4 regions of the Xenorhabdus sp. Sc-CR9 genome follow, and region 1 is predicted to be linked to each of the others. Evidence: predicted binding sites of a transcription regulator. Region 1 holds the regulator's gene; each other region holds the start of a gene.
What was found. Region 1 encodes PurR, which represses purine synthesis genes. Its sites were predicted from a motif close to CANGCAAACGTTTGCNTG; they were not measured.
Positions count from the first base shown of each region.

Region 1 (3,220 bases):
TTTTTACTTGTGAAACGGTAATATTTGCACCATGCTGTGAAAAAAATTGAAAGGAAGATATATGTGGTCTGAATACTCTCTGGAAGTTGTTGATACTGTTGCCAGAACAGGAAGTTTCAGTGCGGCTGCATCTGAGCTTCATCGAGTACCTTCTGCTATAAGCTATACAGTAAAACAACTTGAAGAATGGTTGGCTGTGTCTTTATTTGAGCGCCGTCACCGTGATGTTGATTTGACTGAAGCAGGCGCTATTTTTGTCAAGGAAGCCCGCTCTGTTATCAAAAAAATGAATCACACCCGACATCAGTGCCAACAAGTGGCTAATGGTTGGCGGGGACAGTTAAGTATCGCCGTTGATCAAGTTGTAAAACCTGAGAGAACTCACCAATTAATTTTGGATTTTTACCGACATTTTCCTGATATTGAGCTATTCATCTACCCTGAAGTCTTTAATGGTGTATGGGATGCACTAGTCGATGAGCGGGTGGATGTCGCTATTGGCGCGACACGGGCGTCTCCTGTTGGTGAACGGTATAGTTTTAAGGATATGGGATTCATGCCTTGGGTATGCGTAGCCAGCCCTGAGCATGAGTTGTCAGGTATATCAGGAAAATTAAATGATGACCAAATGCGACCTTATCCTAGCCTATGTTTAGAAGATACTTCACGTAGCTTACCCAAACGTGATACGTGGGCTTTAGATAATCAGCGACGGTTGGTGGTTCCAGATTGGAATGTTGGACTAAATTGCCTGATGGATGGACTATGTATGGGAATGGTGCCCAAGCATCATGCATTACCGTTGATCCGCAAGAAAAAACTGATAGCGCTCGAACTCGAACAACCATTACCTGATAGTCCATGCTGCTTAGCATGGTCGCAAAAAAGCCATTCACCAGCATTAAGTTGGTTGTTTGATTATCTTGGCGATAGTGAAACACTTAATGCTGAATGGTTGCAAGAAAACTAACTATCAACGACGATAGTCGATGAAAGGTCCATCCGCGACAGAACGTCTTTCAACGAGGCGTGGATGGACTTCAATCGTTTGTGCCTCTTCACGCTTGTTGACTATCCTATCCAATAACGTTGAAAAGGCCATTTGTCCCAGACGTTCTTTAGGTTGGTGAATCGTGGTCAATGCGGGAGTAAAATAACGGGCATTACGGATATTGTCATAACCGATGATAGAAATATCTTGTGGAACGCGTAGCCCCAGCTCATCAGCGGCACAGATTGCCCCCATTGCCATAACATCCCCACCGCAAAAAACAGCCGTTGGGCGATGTTTTTGATTCAGAATCTTACACATGGCCTGATAGCCGGATTCAGGCTCAAAGTCGCCTTGCACAATCCACTCATCCCGAATAGCGACATTGGCTTCTTTGAGTGCCTTGAGAAATCCTTGGTGACGTCCGCCGCCAGTATTTCTTGCCAGAGAGCCGGGAATAGACGCAATATCCCTGTGACCACGTTCAATCAAATAACGGCCTGCCAAGTAACCACCATGAAAAGCGTTATCAATGATTGCATCGGTAAAATCTCCCCGAGATTCGCCCCAATCCATGACGACCATGGGAATATTACGGTAATCTTCTAGCATGCCCAAAAGCTGCTCAGGGTATTCGGAGCACATTACCAGCAGGCCATCTACACGTTTTTGTGCCAACATGGCGAGGTAAGCTTTCTGCTTATCAATATTGTTATGAGAGTTGCATAAAATCAGGGTATAGCCTTTTCTATAGCAACTATTTTCAACAGATTCTATGATTTCAGCAAAATATGGAGCTTCACTCGACGTTGCCAACAATCCGATAGATTTTGTGTGGTTAACTTTCAAGCTACGGGCAACGGCGCTGGGGGAATAATTTAGTTCTTTAATAGCAGCCCAAACGGTAGCCTTTGTATCTTCGGCGACGAAACGGGTTTTATTGATAACATGGGATACGGTAGTGGTCGAAACACCAGCGCGTTTGGCCACATCTTTAATCGTTGCCATGATAAAAAGGACTCCTGACCTTATGGTCTAAATTTATATACCTTATCTTTCAAGCTGCTGCTTTGGTTGATAGCATCTATTTACCGATATGCTTCAACTTGAAATCTATTGGATATGGATATTTGTTAAGCGTTTGCCAACATATTTATATATAGAGTGATGGCTGGCAATAATTTAGCGATGAACCTTGAATTTTGTCTGATCTAACTCAAAAGTGAAAGTAATAATCAATGCTATAAAGAGTATAGATTCAAGATTGTTGTATGTTTTTTCAGATAATACGGTAACTGATTATACAAAATTTATGGTGTTGGGTAGTTTTACTTTGTACATTGAGGAAGTTCTATGGGTACAGATCTGAAGTTGGGATTAATGGTTGCCGGCAGTGCATTAATCATGATTGTTTTTTGGGGAAGCCTTTGTATTATCTAATCAGGATCAAGAAAAAGAATTGACGTGTAACACCTCTTGCTTGAAGGGCCGGTTTTCCGGTATTCATTATTCAGTGAATGGAAGAAAGCCCGCCCTTGTTATTATAATTTGGTATGAAAATTGAGCTTATTAAGCCAAGTTTTCCTCAACAAATTTCCAGTTGACCAAAGACCAGAAATGTTCCAAATATTGAGGGCGTGCATTACGGTAATCGGTGTAATACGCGTGTTCCCAAACATCAACAGTCAGAACTGGTTTATCTTCGCCGGTCAGTGGAGTGGCTGCATTAGAAGTGTTAACGATAGCCAGGCTTCCGTCAGTTTTCTTAACTAACCATGTCCAACCTGAACCAAAGTTTTTCAGGGCAGCATCAGTAAACTGCTGTTTAAATTCAGCAAAAGAACCGAAGGCATGATTAATGGTATCTGCTATTTTTCCAGTTGGTTCGCCACCACCATTTGGTGACAGGCTATGCCAGTAGAAAGTATGGTTCCAGACTTGCGCTGCATTATTGAAGATACCACCTTCAGATGTTTTGATGATTTCTTCCAGAGATTTCCCAGAAAATTCGGTATCTTTAACCAAGTTATTCAGGTTTACAACGTAAGCGTTGTGGTGTTTACCATAATGGTATTCTAGGGTTTCTGCGGAAATGTGCGGTTCCAGGGCATTTTTGGCATAAGGTAATGCTGGTAATTCAAAAGACATTGCATGCTCCTTTTTAATATCGGGTTTTTGGCTCAACAAACCATGACTTAAAAGACACTAATCATGGCCAGAGCAAATTTA
Region 1 is NZ_CAWQTY010000119.1:46,745-49,964, forward strand. It holds gene punR (DNA-binding transcriptional activator PunR) at 62-970, shown strand; gene purR (HTH-type transcriptional repressor PurR) at 974-1,999, opposite strand; gene sodB (superoxide dismutase [Fe]) at 2,561-3,139, opposite strand.

Region 2 (3,220 bases), on a different contig from region 1:
AATTGTAATCAGGAATGTTTTCTCGGCAACAGCAGGTAAATGCAGGACTCGTTTTACCGCTTCCGCTAGGTCAATGCCCTTACGCTCAAGACTTTTTCCATGGGTTTGCAAAACCTGTACATTTTTCAACATCTTTGGTGTCTTGCCGAGTAAAACATCCAGAGGCATATCGATTGGCTGGTTCTCGAAATGTCTGTCATTCAGCAACAGATGTCGTTCTTCTGTAGCCTCTCCAATCACAGCATAAGGAGCACGCTCACGACGGCACAATTCTTCAAACAGGGTAAGTTGTTCTGGTGCCACGGCCAGAACATAACGTTCCTGAGATTCATTGCACCATACCTGCAATGGACTCATTCCTGGCTCATCATTCAGAATATCACGTAGCTCAAAACGACCGCCTCGACCACCATCATTGACTAACTCAGGCATGGCATTTGATAATCCACCAGCACCTACATCATGGATAAACAGAATTGGGTTTTTGTCTCCCAGCTGCCAGCAACTATCGATGACTTCCTGACAACGGCGCTCCATCTCTGCATTATCACGTTGCACAGACGCAAAATCCAAATCAGCATCGGATTGACCTGATGTCATTGACGATGCTGCGCCGCCCCCTAAGCCGATATTCATGCTTGGCCCGCCCAGCACAATGAGTTTTGCTCCGACCGGGATATCTCCTTTCTGAACGTGCTCTTCACGAATGTTTCCAATACCCCCCGCAAGCATGATGGGTTTGTGATAACCACGCAGCTCTGTACCATTATGGGAATATACATTTTCTTCATAGGTTCTGAAATATCCCAGCAACGCCGGACGCCCGAATTCGTTGTTGAAAGCCGCGCCACCCAACGGGCCTTCCAGCATAATGTCCAGGGCACTGACAATTCTCTCAGGCTTACCGAAATTCTCTTCCCACGGCTGTTCAAATCCAGGGATTTTCAAATTTGATACTGAAAAACCGACCAATCCAGCTTTGGGTTTAGCACCCCGTCCTGTCGCTCCTTCATCCCGGATCTCCCCTCCTGAACCTGTCGCAGCACCCGGCCACGGTGATATCGCAGTCGGATGGTTATGAGTTTCAACTTTCATCAAGATATGAACGGGTTCTTGGTGGTAATCATAGATCCCGGTTTCAAGGGCAGGGAAAAAGCGACCAACATGGGAGCCTTCCATTACAGCCGCATTATCTTTATAAGCAGAAAGCACATAATCTGGTGTCTGTTCAAATGTGTTCTTTATCATCTTGAACAGTGATTTAGGTTGGGCTTGTCCATCAATAACCCAATCTGCATTGAAAATTTTGTGGCGACAATGTTCAGAATTCGCCTGCGCAAACATATAAAGCTCAATGTCTGTCGGATTACGTTCCAATATCTGAAAAGCCTTCACCAAATAATCAATTTCATCTGCCGCCAAAGCCAATCCCAATTCAATATTGGCAGATTCCAGTGCTGCCCGTCCCGATTGCAAAACATCAATTTGCTTCAATGGAGTAGGCTCTTGGTGAGAAAATAACACTTCAGCCTGTTGAAACTGAGTGAATACACTCTCCATCATGCGATCATGCAGTAACGCGGATAAGGTTTGCCACTGAGTATCATTCATTTCAATACATTGGATATAATAAGCAATTCCTCTCTCTAAACGGACAATCGTATTCAGCCCACAATTATGAGCGATATCTGTCGCTTTCGATGACCACGGAGAGATAGTGCCCGGGCGAGGTGTGACTAACAGTAGTTGACCTTTAGGCTCACGCACAGCTAAGGCGGGACCATATTTTAATAATTGATTTAATTTTTCCCGTTCATCTCCGGTGATAGGACGATTAACCTCTGCAAAATGCACATATTCTGCATAGATTTCTGTAACGGGAAGGCAATGATCTTGACACTGGGAAAGGAGCTTAGTAATACGAAACGCTGATAAAGCGGGCGAGCCACGCAGAATTTCCATAATAATAGGTTCTCTCATCTTAGAAGCAAAGCCTGACTGATGCCTCAGGGGAAACTGAAGACATTATAGAGGAATGTTCTCCCCGACGAAACCGTTTGCGTCGTTATTCAACATCCTCTTAATACACGTAATGAAGTTCTAAAATTGGTTTAATAGAGTTGCATTACGCTATTTTGTTCAGCAAAATTCTCGATTACTGGAAATTTAACCATGCTATTATTTTACATTTCATACGGAGCCTAACCACACTGGATAGAGATAACTGTTTGAGTAATATAAAGATAAATTATTTTGTTATCGTTATTATCGCGCTCCTTTCCGCTGCTATCATTGGTCTCAACATTAATTGGCCCAATAAACAGCAGGAGCAGATAAACAAAATTCTGGCACGAGGAGAACTTCGGGTTAGTACCATATCTTCTCCTCTGATTTCTCTTAACAGCAAAAATGAGCCAACAGGATTTGACTATGAATTGACCAAACGGTTTGCTGATTATCTGGGTGTGAAACTTGTTATTCAGTTTCGCGCCAACATTAATCAGCTTTTTGACGATTTGGAAAACGATAAAGCCGATTTCTTGGCTGCGGGCCTTATCTACAATGAAGAAAGGTTAGATCAAACACGCACTGGCCCAGCCTATTATTTAGTCTTACAACAACTGGTTTATCGCAAAGGGACAACGCGTCCGCGTTCGTTTAATGATTTAAGAGGTAAGTTCATTGTCACGGCGGGTTCAGCCCATGTAAGCGAGCTGAAAAAATGGAAAGAGAAATCTTATCCTGATTTAACCTGGGAAGAGACATCACGCGAAAATACACAACAATTACTCGAACAAGTGTCCGAGGGAAAAATCGACTATACAATCAGCGATTCAATCAGTCTGGCCCTGCAACAACGTGTTCATCCCAATCTGGCAGTTGCTTTTGATGTCAGTGAAGAACGTCCCCTGACTTGGTATTTAAAACGCAATGATGATTATAGTCTTTACTCCGCCATGCTTGATTTTTTCAGCATGCTGGCTGAAGACAGCATTATGTCGCGGCTACAGGAAAAGTATTTCAGCCATGTCAATTCATTCGACTATTTTGATACCATCTCTTTTATCCGTGCTATCAATAATATTTTGCCTACATATCAGCCCATTTTTGAGAAATATGCGGGATCACTGGATTGGCAATTAGTGGCAGCTATTGCATGGCAAGAATCGCATTGGGACCCGCAAGCAACCTCCCCTACTGGCGTCCGTGGTATGATGAT
Region 2 is NZ_CAWQTY010000033.1:40,662-43,881, forward strand. It holds gene purL (phosphoribosylformylglycinamidine synthase) at 1-1,962, opposite strand, end outside; gene mltF (membrane-bound lytic murein transglycosylase MltF) at 2,229-3,220, shown strand, end outside.
Region 2: a site for PurR is predicted at 2,047-2,064, ahead of purL (phosphoribosylformylglycinamidine synthase). Genes of this name have one in related genera too.

Region 3 (3,220 bases), on a different contig from region 1:
CAGTGCTTGTTGTTCTGTCGCACTTTCACCGATTGCTGGTGGCTCTGACAATGCAATATTGCAGGGAACAATTTTATTTGTCAGATCATCAAGAGAATTTGCACCAACTGCCGCCAGCATGTCTGTTTGCTGTTCAGCAGAAGAACCAATGTGGCGACGAATGAATTCACCTTGATTTTCAAGTTGGATTAGTGTCTGAGTCATTGATAATAATTTCCTGAAACTAGCTAAAAAATGGCTAACAAAAAAACGCCCCATTCACAACGTGATATGGGGCGGTAAAAAATAATTATTCGTCTTCTAAGAGTGATTGATAGCTTTCAGCATCAAGCAAATTAGTCAGTTCACTCTCATCAGTAATTTTGATGCGGAACAACCAACCTTCGTTATAGGGTTCACTGTTCACTAACTCAGGGGAACCTTCCAAGTCGGGGTTAACTGCGATAACTTTACCGCTTAACGGTGCATAAATGTCAGAAGCGGCTTTCACTGATTCCACAACTGCACAATCATCACCATTGGTTACTTCTGTACCGATTTCAGGCAAGTCAACAAAAACCATATCACCCAATAGTTGTTGGGCATGTTCAGTAATGCCTACTGTGTATTCACCATTGCCTTCCGAACGAATCCATTCATGTGATTCTGTATATTTTAATTCTGCTGGTACATGACTCATAGCTGCCATCTCCTTGTTCTTTATTGATTAATCAAAAAATTACAACAATCAAGACATTAGTTGAAAAATCACTCTACGAGAGATTTTCCCATTCGCACAAAACCGGGTTTAACAATCTTAACGGGCATTTCACGATTACGAATTTGGACAATCGCCTGTTCGCCAATACCTTGCGGTACACGTGCAAGAGCGATGCTGAATCCTAAGGTCGGGGAAAATGTCCCGCTGGTAATAACACCAGAACGCTCCTCTCCGGAATCATTTGTGAAGCTGACGGTTAATCCACCACGCAATACCCCTTTTTCACGCATAACCAGCCCAACTAATTGTTCAGTACCTGTTTCACGCAGCCTTTCCAGCGCTTCCCGACCGATAAATTGGCGATCTTCCGGTTTCCAGGCAATCGTCCATCCCATGTTAGCCGCCAGAGGTGAAATAGTTTCGTCCATTTCCTGACCATAAAGGTTCATGCCCGCTTCAAGGCGCAATGTGTCACGCGCACCTAATCCCGCTGGTTTCACACCGACTGCCAGCAACTGTTGCCAGAAATCTTCGGCCTGCTCTTTCGGTAATGCGATTTCATACCCCGCCTCGCCGGTATAACCTGTAGTCGCAAGGAATAAATCCCCCGACTGGACACCGAAGAAAGGTTTCATTCCTGCTACAGCCTGCTTTTGTTCATCACTTAACAATAATTGAACTTTGGGTTGTGCATTTGGCCCTTGAACAGCAATCAGAGCTAAATCATCACGCACAATGATTTCAACATCATATTTCGCTACATGTTGTTGAACCCATGCTAAATCTTTCTCGCGGGTTGCTGAGTTAACAACCATGCGATAGAAATTATTAGTGAAGAAATAGACAATCAAATCATCAATGACACAACCAGAAGCATTCAGCATTCCGGTATAAAGCGCTTTACCTTGTTCGGTCAGTTTAGCGATGTCATTTGCCAGAAGGTAACGGAGGAAGTCATGGCAGCCAGTACCATGCAGATCCACAATTGTCATGTGGGAAACATCGAACATACCAGCATCAGTACGTACAGTATGGTGTTCGTCGATCTGTGAACCGTAATGCAGAGGCATCATCCAGCCATGAAAATCCACCATGCGTGCTCCGCATGCCAAATGTTGATCATATAGTGGGGTGTGTTTTGACATTATTTCCCTCTTTCCATTCTTGACATGAAAACATTCGTGATCTGAAAAAACATACAGCGTATTAACCGACAGATGTTGGATCATGAAGCAAAGAAGCGGTTAACCACGCAAACGATACCTTGGAACCAGAAGTTATCACTGAAAATAGAAATGAACCATAAAATAAATTAGCTACGCTGAAGTGATAACTTAAAAAACGTTCATTATGATGCAGAATTTTTGTCTGATTTACTGTATCAGCACACACAAAATTTGTAATAAATGGCAGGAATTTATTTTTTTAATCAGAAAATGACTAAAGTGTGAAGCAAATCTACTGAACACACCCTAGCCTAATATTAGAAAAAGTAATCCCAAATGAACTACTAAATTAGATTTTTTCAACCGAAGAGGTCGGAGAAATTAGCCAATCAGGGAGATCATTAAGTCCCATTGCATGGCGAAGTAACTGAGGTTTCACCCCTGGTAAATGATCAGCCAATGCTATTCCGATATCACGCAGTAACTTTTTAGCGGGATTATTACCATCAAATAGCTGACGAAAACCCTGCATACCTGCCAGCATAATCGCAGCACTGTGTTTGCGGCGACGTTCATAACGCCCAAGGTAGAGATACTGACCAATATCTTTGCCTTGCCGGTTCAAACGATTCAATTCACCAATCAGTTCTGCCACATCCATAAATCCTAAATTGATGCCCTGACCAGCCAAAGGGTGGATAGTATGTGCCGCATCTCCCAAAAGTGCTAACCGATGTGCAGCAAAGTTACGGGCATAACGCCCCACCAATGGTATGGTTTGTCGATCACTTATCAGCTCACATTGACCAAGTCTCATATCAAAGGTCACGCTCAATTGCCGATTAAATCGTTCTGGTTCCATTATATTAAGCTGCTGCGCGGATTCGGCCGGCAGCGACCAGACAATCGAACATAGATGAGGATCTGACAATGGCAGGAAAGCTAATATTCCATCACCATGAAACACCTGACGCGCAACACTTCCATGCGGTTCCGCAGTCCTAATGGTTGCTACCAACGCGTGATGCTCATAATCCCAGAAAGTCAGCGGAATATCTGCATGATAACGCAGCCAAGAGTGTGCACCATCAGCCCCTACGACTAACCGTGAAGTCAGCATTCGCCCATCAGATAAAGTAATGAAGGCTTCATTTTCCCCCCAGACAACATTATTGAGAGACGACGGGGTAAAAATTGTCACTTCTGGTAGATTTTTGGCATGTTGCCAGAGTGCCTGTCTGATCACATGGTTCTCAATGATATGCCCGAGGTGTGTCAGGCCATGTTCCGACGTATTAAACTGGATTCGACCGAAACTGTCTTGATCCCAAACTTCCATCCCCTGATAAGGACT
Region 3 is NZ_CAWQTY010000077.1:52,251-55,470, reverse strand. It holds gene gcvP (aminomethyl-transferring glycine dehydrogenase) at 1-204, opposite strand, end outside; gene gcvH (glycine cleavage system protein GcvH) at 290-679, opposite strand; gene gcvT (glycine cleavage system aminomethyltransferase GcvT) at 748-1,845, opposite strand; gene ubiI (FAD-dependent 2-octaprenylphenol hydroxylase) at 2,216-3,220, opposite strand, start outside.
Region 3: a site for PurR is predicted at 1,950-1,967, ahead of gcvT (glycine cleavage system aminomethyltransferase GcvT). Genes of this name have one in related genera too.

Region 4 (3,220 bases), on a different contig from region 1:
CGGATTATCAAATCAATAAAAATATCTTTATTAAATTCTCAGTACAGAACGTAGCTAACAAAAACTATGCTGATGCCTTGAATCGCATGAATTCTTCAGCGAATATATCGAGTGGGGATGCTGTGGCTCAAACAGCTCGTGGCAGAACTTACGTTATGGGGGCTGAAGTTCGTTTCTAATCGAATCTAAATGGCCATATAGAAGAAATAGTGGTGAAAACTCACCGCTATTTTCCTACATCTATTGTGATGTTTTTCTCTTTCTTACTTTTGTCACCTGCGTCACCTGACTCTCAACCCAACCATCCTGTAACCGGGTTTTCAGTATCTCTCCAACTTTGATCTGCTTAACCTTTTTTAACAACTTCCCATCAGGCGCTTCACTGATACTATAGCCACGGATCAACGTCGCCAGAGGACTAACGGCTTCCATCCGTGAACAGGAAACAGCAAACTTTTCCCGATAACGCCCTAATTGCCGCTCAACAGCTTGTTTTAAACGAAAATCAAGTTGTTGGATAGATTGACTGTAATATTGGATTTCCCGTTCAGGATGAATGTGTAACAGCCGTTGATTCCACTTTTCATATGAAATTGAATTCTGTTTCAGACAACGTAATAAATTATCAATTAACTTTTGGCGTAACTCAGCCAAATGATTTTTCTGGCGTGCCAAGCGCAAATCAGGCCGTTGTTGTTGTAGCCGATGCTGCAATCCATTAAACACGCGTTGCTTTTGAGCAAAAAAGTAATCCATCGTCATTTCAAGGCGTTGTTGCAGAGATTGAATTTGCCGTAATAATTCTATCTGATTACGGCTGACTAACTCTGCTGCTGCGGAAGGTGTCGGTGCGCGTAGATCAGCGACAAAATCAGCAATGGTCACATCAGTTTCATGCCCGACAGCACTGACAATGGGAATACGGCTTTGAAATATTGCCCGTGCTACGTGCTCATCATTAAAGCACCATAAATCTTCCAGCGAACCACCGCCACGTCCAACAATCAATACATCACACTCTTGCCGGGTATTCGCCAGTTCAATTGCCCGAATAATCTGCAATGGTGCTTCTGCACCCTGAACAGCGGTAGGGTAAATGATAATCGGCAAGGAAGGATCACGGCGCTTCAAGATATTCAGAATGTCGTGCAATGCTGCGCCGCTGGCAGAAGTAATCACACCAAGGCGTTTTGCAGGTGAGGGCAGAGTTTTTTTATGGAACTGTTCAAATAATCCCTCTGCGGAGAGTTTCTGTTTCAATGCTTCAAATTGTTGTTGTAGCAGCCCATCACCGGCAGGTTGGATACTTTCCACAATCAGTTGATAATCACCCCGGGGTTCATACAGGGTGATTTGTGCCCGAACCAACACTTGTTGACCATTTTGTGGGCGAAAAGTTGCCCTCAGATTTTGATTTCGGAACATGGCAGCACGAATTTGTGCACGTTCATCCTTTAATGTGAAGTACCAGTGTCCTGATGATGGCTGAGAAAAATTGGACATTTCGGCAGAAATCCAGATTCTGCCCATTTCCATCTCCAATAGTTGACGAACCGTCTGATTCAGGCGGCTAACAGAAAAGATCCCGGTATTGGTTGGTAGCGACATGTGATCCAGATCAAATTTTAAAGCAAGGGCTTAATTAAACGATATTAATCACCTCTCAGGACTAATCAAGAATTTTTTTCAAAAAATGCTGGAGGCAACCGATTTCGGCCTGTATAATGCCGCGGCAATATTTTATCCCTCTTATTGCCCATTGCTTGGTGAGATATTGCCCATGTTACGAATTAAAAAAGAAGCATTAACTTTCGACGATGTTTTGTTGGTACCTGCCCATTCTACAGTCCTGCCTAACACAGCAGATCTGTCCACTCAATTAACTTCTGTTATTCGCCTAAACGTTCCTATGCTTTCTGCTGCTATGGATACCGTAACGGAATCTTCACTAGCAATCGCACTGGCACAGGAAGGGGGCATTGGCTTCATTCATAAAAATATGTCAATCGAGCGTCAGGCTGAAGAAGTCAGCCGCGTGAAGAAGCACGAAAGTGGTGTTGTTACCGATCCTGTTACTGTAACGCTACAAACGACTCTGCGTGAAGTCCACGAACTGACTGAACGAAATGGTTTTGCTGGTTATCCGGTTGTGACCGAAGCGAATGAGCTGGTCGGTATTATTACTGGTCGTGATGTGCGTTTCGTGACCGATCTGGATCAGCCGGTCACTGCGGTAATGACCCCGAAGGAACGTCTGGTAACGGTAAAAGAAGGCGAAGCCCGTGAAGTTGTTTTGCAAAAAATGCATGAACAACGTGTTGAGAAAGCGCTGGTTGTTGATGATAATTTCCATCTGCTTGGCATGATTACGGTAAAAGATTTCCAAAAAGCAGAACGTAAGCCAAATGCATGTAAAGATGAGCAAGGTCGTTTGCGTGTTGGTGCTGCGGTTGGAGCAGGTGCTGGCAACGAAGAGCGTGTTGATGCATTGGTTGCTGCGGGTGTAGATGTACTGCTGATCGATTCTTCTCACGGTCATTCTGAAGGTGTTTTGCAGCGTATTCGTGAAACCCGTGCTAAGTACCCTGATTTACAAATCATCGGTGGTAACGTAGCGACCGGCGAAGGTGCTAAGGCACTGATGGAAGCGGGCGTTAACGCAGTAAAAGTAGGTATTGGTCCAGGTTCTATCTGTACAACCCGTATCGTAACTGGTGTAGGTGTTCCTCAAATCACTGCGATTGCAGATGCGGTTGAAGCACTGGAAGGTACGGGTATTCCAGTGATTGCGGATGGTGGCATCCGTTTCTCCGGTGATATCGCCAAAGCGATTGCTGCGGGTGCGGCGTGTGTCATGGTCGGTTCAATGCTGGCAGGCACAGAAGAATCTCCGGGTGAAATCGAATTGTACCAAGGCCGTTCGTTCAAATCTTATCGCGGTATGGGTTCTCTGGGTGCGATGTCCAAAGGCTCATCTGACCGTTATTTCCAGACCGATAACGCAGCAGACAAACTGGTTCCAGAAGGTATCGAAGGTCGTGTTGCTTACAAGGGTCTACTGAAAAGCATCGTTCACCAACAAATGGGTGGATTGCGTTCCTGTATGGGACTGACTGGTTGTGCAACCATTGATGAACTGAGAACTAAAGCAGAATTTGTTCGTATCAGTGGTGCTGGGATTCAGGAAAGCCACGTTCATGACGTGACTATTACCAAAGAA
Region 4 is NZ_CAWQTY010000109.1:27,659-30,878, reverse strand. It holds gene AACQ81_RS05175 (TonB-dependent receptor domain-containing protein) at 1-179, shown strand, start outside; gene xseA (exodeoxyribonuclease VII large subunit) at 241-1,608, opposite strand; gene guaB (IMP dehydrogenase) at 1,781-3,220, shown strand, end outside.
Region 4: a site for PurR is predicted at 1,700-1,717, ahead of guaB (IMP dehydrogenase). Genes of this name have one in related genera too.